One region of the Fusobacterium mortiferum ATCC 9817 genome, then DNA from elsewhere that is predicted to be linked to it. Evidence: riboswitches for the same ligand, from Rfam matches in the RefSeq annotation. Region 1 holds a riboswitch; the other holds the start of a gene.
What was found. A riboswitch is a leader RNA that binds a small molecule or an ion and turns the genes downstream of it on or off. The one in region 1 is predicted to bind cobalamin.
Positions count from the first base shown of each region.

Region 2: linked by a shared signal. The riboswitch ahead of FMAG_RS06505 (cobyric acid synthase) and the one ahead of FMAG_RS12945 (sirohydrochlorin cobaltochelatase) in region 1 are both predicted to bind cobalamin.

Region 1 covers NZ_GL987994.1:692,545-699,148, reverse strand. The annotation lists gene FMAG_RS12955 (FecCD family ABC transporter permease) at 1-72, opposite strand, end outside; gene FMAG_RS12950 (ABC transporter substrate-binding protein) at 56-949, opposite strand; cobalamin riboswitch at 1,128-1,302, shown strand; gene FMAG_RS12945 (sirohydrochlorin cobaltochelatase) at 1,406-2,344, shown strand; gene FMAG_RS12940 (SPFH domain-containing protein) at 2,586-3,476, opposite strand; gene FMAG_RS12935 (NfeD family protein) at 3,556-3,966, opposite strand; gene FMAG_RS12930 (NUDIX hydrolase N-terminal domain-containing protein) at 4,060-4,674, opposite strand; gene FMAG_RS12925 (MATE family efflux transporter) at 4,678-6,015, opposite strand; gene FMAG_RS12920 (DMP19 family protein) at 6,140-6,571, opposite strand; gene FMAG_RS12915 (DUF4261 domain-containing protein) at 6,588-6,604, opposite strand, start outside.
Region 2 covers NZ_GL987991.1:6,061-12,664, forward strand. The annotation lists gene FMAG_RS06500 (ATP-dependent helicase) at 1-674, shown strand, start outside; cobalamin riboswitch at 792-991, shown strand; gene FMAG_RS06505 (cobyric acid synthase) at 1,207-2,688, shown strand; gene cbiB (adenosylcobinamide-phosphate synthase CbiB) at 2,690-3,649, shown strand; gene FMAG_RS06515 (ATP-binding protein) at 3,649-4,161, shown strand; gene FMAG_RS14090 (GNAT family N-acetyltransferase) at 4,180-4,983, shown strand; partial or broken gene FMAG_RS06525 (pyridoxal phosphate-dependent aminotransferase) at 5,093-6,150, shown strand; gene FMAG_RS06530 (cobyrinate a,c-diamide synthase) at 6,147-6,604, shown strand, end outside.

The DNA.
Region 1 (6,604 bases):
GAAAATTGTAATAAAAATTAAAGCCACTACTGAAAAAAATATCAGTGAAATTTTTTTAGTTTTCATAGACATATCTATATAACTCCTCTAAAGCATCAATAGAATTTACTCCTGCACTCATTCTAAAAAGTGTTGGGTCTATTATATGGATAGCCTGATTTTTATAAGCAGTTGTCAATTGCCAAATGGAGTTTGTTTTAAAACTCTCCTTAAAAACCTCTCCATTTTTAGTTTTACTATTAGGCATAATCAGAATCACATCTGGATTTAATAAAACTAATTGTTCCAAGCTAAAAGGTACAGATTTTTTTTCAGTAGCTTTTTTATCTAAAGATGTAACTACATTTTCACAACCTATCTTTTCTATTAACTCCTCTAAAAAATGTTCTTTTCCTGTCATAAAGAAGCTCTCTCCATTTCCATATATGATAGCTATCTTTTTCCCTTTTCTATTTTCTACCTTCTCCTGTAAAATTTTTTCTCTTCTCTCCCACTCTTTTAAAATCTCTTGTGCTTTCTCCTCTCTATCAAAAGCTTTTCCTAAAATCTCCACTGCCTCTTTAGATTCTCCATAAGTTTCCACATCTATATAAAAACTTGGAATATTTAGCATATCATACTTTGGTTTTATAGTTGGTTTAGAAAAAAGAGTTGCTACTACTAAATCAGTTCCTAGTGCTTTTACCTTTTCTAAATCTGGTATTCCAGCTTTTCCTATCCTCTCTACGTCTTTGTATCTCTCTGGTATTTTTGTAGAGGAGTTTGGAATACCAACTAAGTCTATATCCAATGCATCAAAAAATCTTGAAAGAATAGCTGAATCAGTTATAATTTTTTTAGGAGTGTAATCTAATCTTAACTCTTCATCTCCCTGTCTGATATAAAATCCCTCTCCTAAAATCTCTAGAGTTAAAAATATGAATAAAAATAAAATATTAAATCTTTTCATTATGAACTCCTTTTAAACTTAATATCTAAATTTTATTATGTTATCCACTCTTTGTCAATTGAAAATAATATTCCTTTTTTTTATTATAATTTGATAAAAGATATTCTTTTTATATAATCATATTTTTTCACCGTCAAAGGATTGACTTTTTAAAATAAAGATAGTATATTGATATTAGATGAAATATATGTTAGAGGTTCTCTTTTGAGATTAATTGGGAAGAGAGGTTTTATTCCTCCACGGTCCCGCCACTGTGTTGCTGATGAAAGGTAGTTATGCCACTGACTCTGTTGGGAAGGTTACTGAGTAAATTGAAGCTAAGTCAGGAGACCAGCCTTGATACATTATTTTAAAATATCTTGCGAGGACAAGGATATTTACTCTATTGGAGTCTATATCTGTCCCCTAGAATATGGGGATTTTTTATTTCCCTAAAATAAAATTAGGAGGACTTTTATGAGAACAATTACAAAACTATTTCTAAGCTCAATGCTTTTAGTCAATGGGACTATGGCACTAGCTCATTCAGATGGAGGATTTGTGGACAAAGATTTTTTTAAAGGAATGAAGAAAGATGATAAGGCAGCTATCTTGATGGTACATTTTGGTACTACTTTTGACGACACTAGAGCTTTAACTATTGACAGAATCAATGAAAAAGTAAAAAAAGAATTTAAAAATGTAGATGTAAAAGAAGCTTATACTTCTAGAATTATTATGAGAAGATTGAAAGAGAGAGGAATTGTAAAATTAAATCCTCAAGAGGTGCTTGATGAATTAAAAGCACAAGGCTATACTCATGTATTAGTTCAAGGTACAAATATAATGAATGGAGTAGAGAGTGAAAACTTAAAAAATGAGGTAGCTTTTTATGAAGATTCATTTAAGGATATAAGATTAGGTGCTCCTCTTCTTACAGAGGCTCATGACTATGAGAAAGTAGCTAAAGCTATTGCTGAAAAAATTGGTCCACTAAAAGAAAATCAAGGAGTTGTTTTAGTAGGACATGGTACTCATCACTTTGGTGGTTCAGCTTATGCTATGATGGATTATGTTTTCTCTGCTGAAGGTTATGAAAATTATGCTGTAGGAACAGTTGAAGGATATCCAGAATTTGACAATGTAGTAAAAAAATTAAAAGATAGAGGGGTAAAAGATGTAATTCTTATGCCATTTATGTTTGTAGCTGGAGATCATGCTCAAAATGATATAGCTGGAGATTGGAATGAAAATCTACAAAAAGCTGGATTTACAGTATCAAAAGTTATTTTAATGGGACTAGGTCAAAATGAAGATATTCAAAATATCTATGTGGACCATATTAAATTTATAACTCATCACAAACCAGAAGATATAGCTTCTAAAAAAGTACAATACTCTAAAGAAAAAGATTAATAATTTTATTTAAAAAACACATGTTTTTCTTCTAAAAAACCTGAAAAGTAAACTTTTTGGGTTTTTTGTTTTATTTTTTGAAATTTTTACCTCCTCTAACCCTCTTTATTTCAAGTCTTAAACCGCCTCTAAAAACACTATTTAAAGCCGTTAAAATTGATATAAAAATAGAGATATATTTCCCTTAAAAAGAAAAAAGAATGGCTTATACATAGTTTTATAAGCTCATTCTTTTTACTAATTATTTAACTTCTTTTTTGCTACTCTCATGGAAAAGTTCGCTTAGAGTAACTACATTTTGCAATTCACTAGGAATAATTATCTTAGTTGCTTTTCCATCAGCTACCTTAGCAAAAGCTTCCATACCTTTTAGAGCAAGTACAGCTTTATCTGCTCCAGCTTCTTTTAATAATCTAATTGCTTCTGCCTCAGCATTTTGTATTTTAAGTATTGCCTCCGCTTTACCTTCTGCTTCCCTAATCTCAGCTTCTTTTTTAGCTTCAGCTCTTAAAATAGCTGCTTCCTTCTCTCCCTCTGCCACTAGAATAGAAGATTTCTTTTGTCCTTCAGCTCTTAAGATTGATTCTCTTCTCTCTCTTTCAGCTTTCATTTGTTTTTCCATAGCATCTTGTATCTCAGCTGGTGGAATAATATTTTTTAACTCCACTCTATTAATTTTTATTCCCCATGGATCTGTTGCTTCATCTAATATAGCCCTCATTTTTGTATTAATAGTATCTCTAGAAGTAAGAGTATGGTCTAACTCCATCTCTCCAATTATATTTCTAAGAGTTGTAGCTGTTAGATTTTCTATGGCACTAAGAGGTTTTTCTACTCCATAAGTATATAGCTTAGGGTCTGTAATTTGAAAATATATTACAGAATCAATCTGCATAGTAACGTTATCTTTTGTAATAACTGGCTGTGGTGGAAAATCTAAAACTTGCTCTTTTAGAGAAACTTTTCTAACAATTCTATCTATAAATGGAATTAAAACATTTAGTCCAACGTCCCAAGTAGTTAGATAAGCTCCTAATCTTTCAATTACAAAAGCTTGTGATTGTGAAACAATTCTTACATGTGTAGCTAATAATATAATTACAACTAAAATTAATAAAAATATAAAAAACATAATTTCCTCCTTAGTTTGTTTTATATAATAACTTTAACAATAGTTTTTGACTACAATATGTCAATCTTCTCTGTATTTTTTAATTATTTAATTTATTTAAAATCAGTTTATTTCCTTGTATCTTTTCTACTTGAGCTATCTCTCCAATTATTAATTTTTCATCACAGATAGCTTCCCAAATTTTTCCATCTAGTCTTACTAAATATATCTCAACATTTCCTCTTTGCTCTATATTTTCTACTTTTATTTTAGACTTTGTAATTCTATCTAGCTCTTCTCCTCTTCCTTTTAAAAATACCAAGGCTGTTTTTCTAATAAGTAAAAGTGAGATACCTGATACTCCTATAAAGATAAAAAATTGATAATCTATGGGAAGATGAGTAAAAAACATAGCTACAAAAGCTCCAATAGCAAACCAAATAGATATTAAGCCAAAACTTATAGCTTCAATTCCTAAAAAAACTATTCCTAATAAAAACCAAGTCCACATATTTTCCTCTCTTTTCAAAAATAAAATCAAAATATCATTTTGCTTTTTTCATCTCTCTAATAATATAATTATCCATACATTCTCCAAATATTTTTAATCAAAAAATACTTTCCAATCTGGATTTTTATATGCCTCAAAACACATCTCTATCTGCTCTCTACTATTTTTATCCTCTGATAATTCAGGTAATTCATCTAAAGAAAAATATCCACTTTGTAAAGTTTCAATATTCTTTTTAAACTCTCCACCTTTTACAGTACAAAGCACAAAAACTTTACAAACCTTATAAATATATTCAGGCTTATTGTGTTTATCTCTATCCTCTATTGCTATTATTCTATCTGCACTTACTTCTAAACCTGCTTCTTCCCAAACCTCTTTTATTGTATTTTCTTTTATTGAACAAGCTACATCTACCCAACCACCAGGTAATGACCATTTTCCATTACGCTCTTGAACAAGTAAAATCTTATCCTCTTGAAATATAGCTGCTCTTGTATCTAACTTAGGAGTTTGATACCCAGTTTCACAACAGAATAAATCATTTACCTTCTCTAAAGAGAGTCCACTTTTTTCAGCTACCATTTCACTAGCAATCTCTCTTATTCTCTGAAATCTTTCTATATCATAGATATCTTTTCCATAATATAATCCTGCTTGTGCTAGACTTTGTAATTCTATTGCCCATTTTAAGATTTTATCTTCCATTTTTTATTCACCCTTATCTAAATTTTTAAATATCGGATTTCTTATAATTTTTACTATTAAAGGAATTACCATTAATACCCATACAATTGGTTCAGAAACTATTATTCCCATATATCCTATACTAGGTGTAAGGAAAAAGGCTATGGCTACTTTTCCAATTAACTCAATAAAACTAGAAAATATTGGTGTTATTAAATCTCCTATTCCCTGCATAGCATTTCTCAATATACATATCATAGCTGGTACAAAATAAAATATTGTATTTATTTTCAAATATTTTTCTGCTGTATCAATTATCTCAGAGATTTCAGTACCTGTAACTAAATATACTAACTGTGGAGAAATTGTATAACTCAATACTAAAATAAAAGCACACCAAGCCCAAGTTATATAGAGAGCTTGCCAAATTCCTATTTTTATTCTCTTATACTCTCTAGCCCCTTTATTTTGTCCACAATATGTTGCCATTGTAATACTCATCACTCCAAATGGCAGCATAAAAAATTCTGTTATCTTTCTAGCTGCTGTATGAGCTACTATTGTATTTGTTCCAAGAGTATTGATAGCTATTTGTAAAGCTAAAGTTCCAAAATATACAAGGGACATCATCATACCCATAGATAACCCTGAACCATAAAGTTTTTTTACAAGCTGTATATCTATTTTGAAGTCCTCTTTCTTTAATCTAAGATTTGGATATTTTTTCCACATATATATTACACAAAATAGCACTGATATCCCTTGAGAAATAACTGTTGCCCAAGCTGCTCCTGCTACCCCTTTTCCAAGTCCAAGAATAAAATATAAATCTAAAAATATATTAAATCCACAGGCTATAACCAAAAATATAAGAGGAGCTACTGTATCTCCAATAGCCCTCAATATTCCAGCAAAAGCATTATAAAACATAGTAGCTATTATTCCTAAAAGAATAGCTCTAATATATCCATAAGATTGTGGAAAAATTTCATCAGAAACATTTAATATATTAAGTATTGATTTTAAAAATGTAACACTAAAAAAACTTATAAATAGTGCTGTTAAAAAACCTAATAAAATTGTTCCCGCTATACTTTTTCTTATTTTCTCTTCATTTTTTGCTCCAAAATTTTGAGCAATAATAATAGAAAATCCATTTGTAAGCCCTGTTAGAAAACCAATAAGTAGAGTACTTATTGCTGTACTTGCCCCAACAGCTGCTAGAGCATTTTCTCCTAAAGTACTTCCCACTATTCTAGTATCTGTTAAGCTATAAAAAAGTTGAAATAAATTTCCTAGGCACACTGGCATAGCAAATTTTAGCATCTGTTTTGTAGGACTACCTGTTGTTAAATCTGTCATAATTAAAATCTCTCCTTATTTTTTGCTTCAATATTTACTTAGTAAAGTCTTATATTGAACAACTCTTTAATACTAACTTTCTAATTATACACAGATTTTTATTTTTTATCTACAACTTTTTATATTATTTTTTCTCAATATAGTGAGTATACATCTTATCCATTATCTTCTCTTTATCTTCCCAATACTCTTCATCTAATTTATCTAACTTATCTAGCTCGCTCTCCTTTAAGAACTCTGGAATAGCCCATAGCTCATCTACTCTTTTATCATCTTTTAATCTAGCTATTACTCCATATTGTTTTTCAAGAAGTTTTTTAGTTTCTATTGCTCCTATACTCTCTAGCCCTCTTAGTGCATAGATATATGCCTCATATCCCCAGTTGCAGAAAAATTGTAAAAAACCTCCATTGTGCATATCCAATTCCATATTAAACAGTGCTCCTATCTCTGCTTCCTCTGGTTTTAACTTTTTATAATCTGGTCTTACCTCTCCAAATTTTATAGAATACTCTTCAAAAGTATCCCACCATAAATCTTCACTTATATTTATCATTACTCTCTCCTTATTTTTAATTTTTATTACTAT
Region 2 (6,604 bases), on a different contig from region 1:
GAGAAGATAAAAATCTTATGGTAGTAGGAGATGACTATCAAAGTATATATGGATTTAGAGGAGCAGACTTTACTAATATTTTAAAATTTGGAGAGGATTTCCCAAAAGCAAAATTGATTAAGCTAGAGAAAAATTATAGAAGTAGTGAGGAGATAATCGCATATACTAATAGAATTGCTAATAATTTTAAAATTAAATATAATAAAAAAATCTATGGAACAGGAAGAAGAGGGGAGAGAGTACATATCAACTCATTTAAAGATGAGGAGAAAGAGGGAAGATATATTTGTGAGAAGATTTTAGCTTATAAAGAGAAGTTTCCCTTTGAGGAGATGGTGATACTATTTAGAAATAAATATACAGTAAAAGTGATGGAAAAGTTATTGATGGAATATAAAATACCATATTATAAAAAAGAGATGGAAGAGAAAAGAGGAGTAGCCCTTTACTCCTTACACTCTTCTAAAGGGTTGGAATGGGAGATAGTTTTTATACCTACACTTTTAGATGGGGTATTTCCTAGTAGTATTGAAAAAGAAAATCTTGAAGAGGAGAAAAGACTTTACTATGTAGGGTGTAGTAGGGCAAAAAGTTTTTTACATCTAAGTTATCCAAAATATCACTATGAAAAACTTGGATATTTTGATAAAAAATCAAAATTTTTAGATTACTAATAGAAGAAAATAAAACAAGGGAATGTATTTTTTTAGAAAATGATAATTATTAATATAATTAATATCTTTTTTCATAAAAAACAAGAAATAATATATATAATTCTCAGTATTTCTTTTCTTGACGGAAATGTTTGAAGTATTATATAATATTTAAAGAAAAGATAAGTAAAATTTTAAGTAGAGGGAAACAAGTGAAATTCTTGTACGGTCCCGCCACTGTAATGAGGACGAAAGTACATTAGCCACTGAGGAATTGGGAAGGAGTACAAGTAGGTTGAATCAAAGTCAGGATATCTCGCTTAAAATATTTAACTATCCTGCGTGGACGGGAGGAGAAAGAAAAATGAGATATAAGTATAGTAGATAATAAATAAAAAGTAAGTATCTATTCAGTTGATAATTCTGAATTAAAGAAAGCTAAGATGAGTTGATTTAATTTCTTTTCATAAATTGCACAATTCTTGAGCTTTCTTTTAAGCTTAGCAAATACTTTTAATATCTATTATACTTTTTTTATTTATTGAGGTGAAAAATGAAACATAGAAATATAATGGTAGTGGGGACTTCATCTGGAGCTGGAAAGAGTATGATAGTTACAGGGCTATGTAGAACTTTAACAAAAGATGGGTATAAAGTATCTCCATTTAAATCTCAAAATATGGCACTTAACTCTTTTGTTACAAGACAGGGGCTAGAGATGGGAAGAGCTCAAGTGGTACAAGCCTATGCCTGTGGAATAGAACCAGAAGTATATATGAACCCTATACTTCTAAAGCCTACCACAGATAGAAAGATTCAAGTGATAGTAAATGGTAAATCTATTGGGAATATGAGTGGAATAGAGTATGGGAAATTTAAAACCTCTTTAAAGCCAGAGATAATGAAATCATATAATTATATCAGAGAAAACTATGATATATCAATAATAGAGGGAGCAGGGAGTCCTGTTGAGATAAATATTAAGGGAGAGGATATTGCCAATATGAAGATGGCAGAGATGGCTAATGCTCCTGTGATACTTGTAGCTGATATAGATAGGGGTGGAGTTTTTGCTTCTATATATGGGACTATTATGCTTATGGTTCCAGAGGAGAGAGCAAGAGTAAAAGGAGTAATTATAAATAAGTTTAGAGGAGATGTAAATATATTAAAACCTGGACTTAAAGAGATAGAAGAATTGACAGGAGTTCCTGTAATAGGAGTAATGCCTTATAGTAATATAGATATAGAAGATGAAGACAGTGTAACAGAGAGATTTAAGAAAATGAAAAATAGAAAGGGAATAAATATCTCTGTAATCAAATTAAAACATATATCTAACTTTACTGATATAGATGCACTAGGAATAGTAGAAGATGTAAATATAAAATATATTACTTCTGCTGATGAGTTAGGAGATGAAGATATTATAATTATCCCTGGAACTAAAAACACCATAGATGACTTAAAAGAGATAAAGGATAATGGAATAGCTACTGAAATAATAAAAGCTTCTAAGGCTGGAAAAATTATAATAGGTATTTGTGGTGGATTTCAAATGATGGGAGAGAAGATAAAAGACCCATATGGAATAGAGAGTGAGATAAAAGAGATTCCTGGACTTTCTCTATTGGAATTGGAAACAGTGATGGAGAGAGAGAAAAATACTTTACAATATAAAGGTAGACTTATAAATACATCTGGATTGCTTGAAGGACTAGAGGGAGAAAAGATAAAAGGATATGAAATTCATCAAGGGGTAACTTTAGGAGAGGAGAGAAAGGTTACAGCTGATGAGAGAGTAGTAGCAGTTGTAAAGGGAGAAAATATCTTTGGAACATATCTACACGGTATATTTGACAATGAAAAAGTAACTAGACATATACTCAACAAGGTAAGAGAGAAAAAAGGTATGGAATTACAAGCTCAAGGGATATCATTTGATGAGTATAGAGAGAAAGAGCTAGACAAGCTTGAAGAAATTTTTAGAGAAAATATTGAGATGGAAAAAATTTATAAAATATTAGGTGAGTAAGATGATTTTTATAATGAGATACAGTATAGCATATATAATGGATTTAATATTAGGAGACCCACACTGGTTTCCACACCCAGTTAGATTTATAGGAAAACTTATAACTTTACTAGAAAAATTATTGTACAGATTTAGCTGTAAAAAAATTACTGGGGGAGTATTGGCTATACTGACTATTGGAATAACTTTTTTAGTATCATTTTATTTAGTTAAGTTATCACCTATGTTGGAAATATTTTTTCTATATACTACATTGGCTACTAAAAGCTTAGCAGATGAAGGATTTAGAGTTTGTAAAGTTTTAGTAGAGGGAGATATGGAAAAGGCTAAAAAAGAGCTAGCCTATTTAGTAAGTAGAGATACAAATAGTATGGACGTTACTCAAATAGTAAGAAGTATATTGGAAACAATAAGTGAGAATACAGTAGATGGAGTTATTGCTCCTATGTTCTTTGCCTTTGTAGGAAGTTTTTTTACTATTGAGGGAGTATCTCTTGCTCTTCCTTTTGCTATGGGATATAAGGCGATAAATACTTTGGATTCTATGGTAGGATATAAAAATGATAAATATATTGATTTTGGAATGTTATCTGCTAAGATAGATGATATGGCAAATTTTATTCCTGCTAGAATAGCTGGAGGATTTATTATTCCAATGGGAGCTTTTTTATTAAGAATGGATTATAGAAGTGCTTGGAGAATATTTTTTAGAGATAGACTAAACCATTCTAGCCCAAACTCTGGACACTCTGAAGCTGCTTTCGCTGGAGCATTGGGAGTACAATTTGGTGGAAGAACTAGCTACTTTGGAAAATGGCACGACAAACCTACTATTGGAGATAAATTAAAACATTTTGGAATACCAGATGTAAAAAGAGGAATTAGACTTCTATATGTTTCCTCTTGGGTGGGACTTGCTACATTTATAATTTTATCTCAATTAATAGGAGTGATTATCTAATGATAATAATTATAACAGGAGCATCACATACAGGAAAAACTCTATTAGCCCAAAACCTACTAGAGAGATATAAGTTTCCTTATCTATCAATAGACCATATAAAGATGGGATTAATAAGAAGTGGAAATATAAATCTAAATGCAGAAGATGATGAACAACTTACTCCATATCTTTGGGGAATAGTTAGAGAGATTATAAAAACAGCTATTGAGAATAAACAAAATCTAATAGTTGAAGGTTGTTATGTTCCTTTTGATTGGGAGAGAGATTTTGATAGTAAATATCTAGAGAATATAAAATATTATTGTTTAATTATGAGTAAAGAGTATATTGAAAAGAATTTTGATAAGATAGTTGAGTATGCCAATACAATAGAAAATAGATTAGATGATTCCTATTGTACAAAAGAATTTCTTATAGAGGAAAATGAGAAAAATCTAAGAGAGTGTCAAAAATATGGTTGTAAGTATATTTTAATAGATAAAGAATACAAGTTAGATATTTTATTCTAAAATAAGTGAGGTAATAAAATGAGTTATATATTAAAAGAGGTAGTATTGAGAACAAATAATACTCCAGAAGGAATGGAAAAAATTTCTCAACTTTGGGGAGATATACTCTCTAAAAAAATCTCTTTGCTCCCAGAAAATAAAAATGAATTATTAATTTCGAAATATAGTAATTATGAGAGTGATGAAAATGGAGAATATGATTTAACTATAATGAGAAGAGAATTAAAATTCTTATTAAAGTTAGATGAGAGAGTAAAAAATAGAGAATTTATAAAATATGAAGAGATAGATGATAATATAGAAAATTGTGCCAGAAAAGTTTGGAATAGAGTATGGGAAGATAAGAAAAATAATAAATTGAATAGAGTATATATTGAAGATTATCAATTAGATATCTTGCCAATATTTTCACAAGATGGGAAATGTCATTCTATCTTATATATAAGTGTAAAAGAAGAAAATACTATAAAGATAAGAAAATATAAATCTTCTGATTGCCAAGAGATAACAGAGCTTTTTTATAATACAGTGCATAGTATAAATAAAAAAGATTATACTCAAGAGCAATTAGATGTATGGGCGACTAAGAATATAGATATAGAGAAATGGGATACTTCTTTTTTAAAAAACTACACAGTTGTTGCTGAAAGTAATGGTATAATAGTTGGCTTTGGGGATATTGCTGAAGATGGATATTTGGATAGATTATATGTGCATAAGGCTTTTCAAAGAATAGGAATAGCTACAATGATTTGTGATAAGTTAGAAAATAAAGTAAAAGGAAAACCACTATATACTCACTATATACTCACGCCTCTATAACAGCAAAACCATTTTTTATTAAAAGAGGGTATAAAGTTATAAAACAACAGTTGGTAGAGAGAGAAGGTATTCTATTAGAAAACTATGTTATGGAAAAGAGGTAGAATAGATGGATTTACACGGTGGAAATATATATAAACTAAAAAGAGAGGGAAAGGGGGAGCTATTAGATTATAGCTCAAACATAAATCCCTTAGGAGTACCTGAAAAGTTTAAAAAAAGTGTGATAGAAAATTTTGATATATTAGAAAAGTATCCAGACCCAGATTATATAGAACTGAGAGAGAGTATTAGAAAATATAATAACATAGATATAGAAAATATAGTAGTAGGAAATGGAGCTACAGAAATACTTTTTCTATATATGAAGAGCTTAAAACCTAAAAAAGCCTTTGTAGTAGCTCCAAGCTTTGCTGAATATAGAAGAGCATTAGAGAGTATAGATTGTGAGATAGAGTATTTTATATTAGATGAAAGAGAAAATTTTAATTTGAATGTAGAAAAATTTATAAATTCTATCCCTCAATGTGACTTAGTAGTAATATGTAATCCTAATAACCCCACAGGAAATTTTATATCTCTTGAAAATATTCAAAGAATAAATGGAGAGTTGAAAAAAAAGATATAAAACTTTTTATAGATGAAGCTTTTATAGAATTTATAAAAGGTTGGGAAAAATTTACAGCTGTAAATTTGGAGGATAGTAATATATTTGTAATGAGAGCATTGACAAAATTTTTTGCTGTACCTGGGTTGAGATTAGGATATGGAATAAGTTATGATAAAGAGATAATGAAAACTCTTCCTAAGTATAAAGAGCCGTGGAGTATAAATAGTTTTGCTGACATAGCAGGAAAAACTATGTTATGGGATAGAGAGTATATAGAAAAAAGTGAGAATTGGATAGAAAAGGAAAAAGTTTGGTTTTATAATGAAGCTCTAAAGATAGAGGGAATAAAAGCATATAGGACTAACACAAACTTTATTTTGATACAACTTTTAAATAAGAGCTCTAATGAAGTGAGAGAGAAATTGATAGAGAGAGGAATAGTTGTAAGAGATGCTTCTAACTTTGTAGGACTAAATAATCACTATATTAGACTTGCTATCAAAGATAGAGAAAATAATATGAAGGTATTAAAAAATCTTGCTGAGGTGGTAAGATGAAAGGATTTATGATAGCTGGGGTAAGTAGTGGTATAGGTAAAACCACTGTATCAATGGGACTTATGTCGCTCTTTGAAAATGTTTCTCCATTTAAAGTTGGACCAGACTATATAGATACAACATTTCATCAATTTGTAACAGGAAATAAAAGCTATAACTTAGATTTGTTTATGATGGGAGAAGAGGGGGTAAAATACTCTTTCTATAAACATCATAAGGGAATCTCAATAGTTGAGGGAGTGATGGGACTATACGATGGAATAAACCATAGCTTAGATAATAATAGTTCAGCACATTTAGCTAGAGTATTGGATTTACCTGTTATTTTAATAGTAAGTGGTGGAGGAAAAAGTACAAGTATAGCTGCTGAGGTACTCGGGTATAAGATGTTGGATAGTAGAGTCAAAATAGCTGGTGTAATAATCAATAGAACTACTGAGGCTATGTACAAACA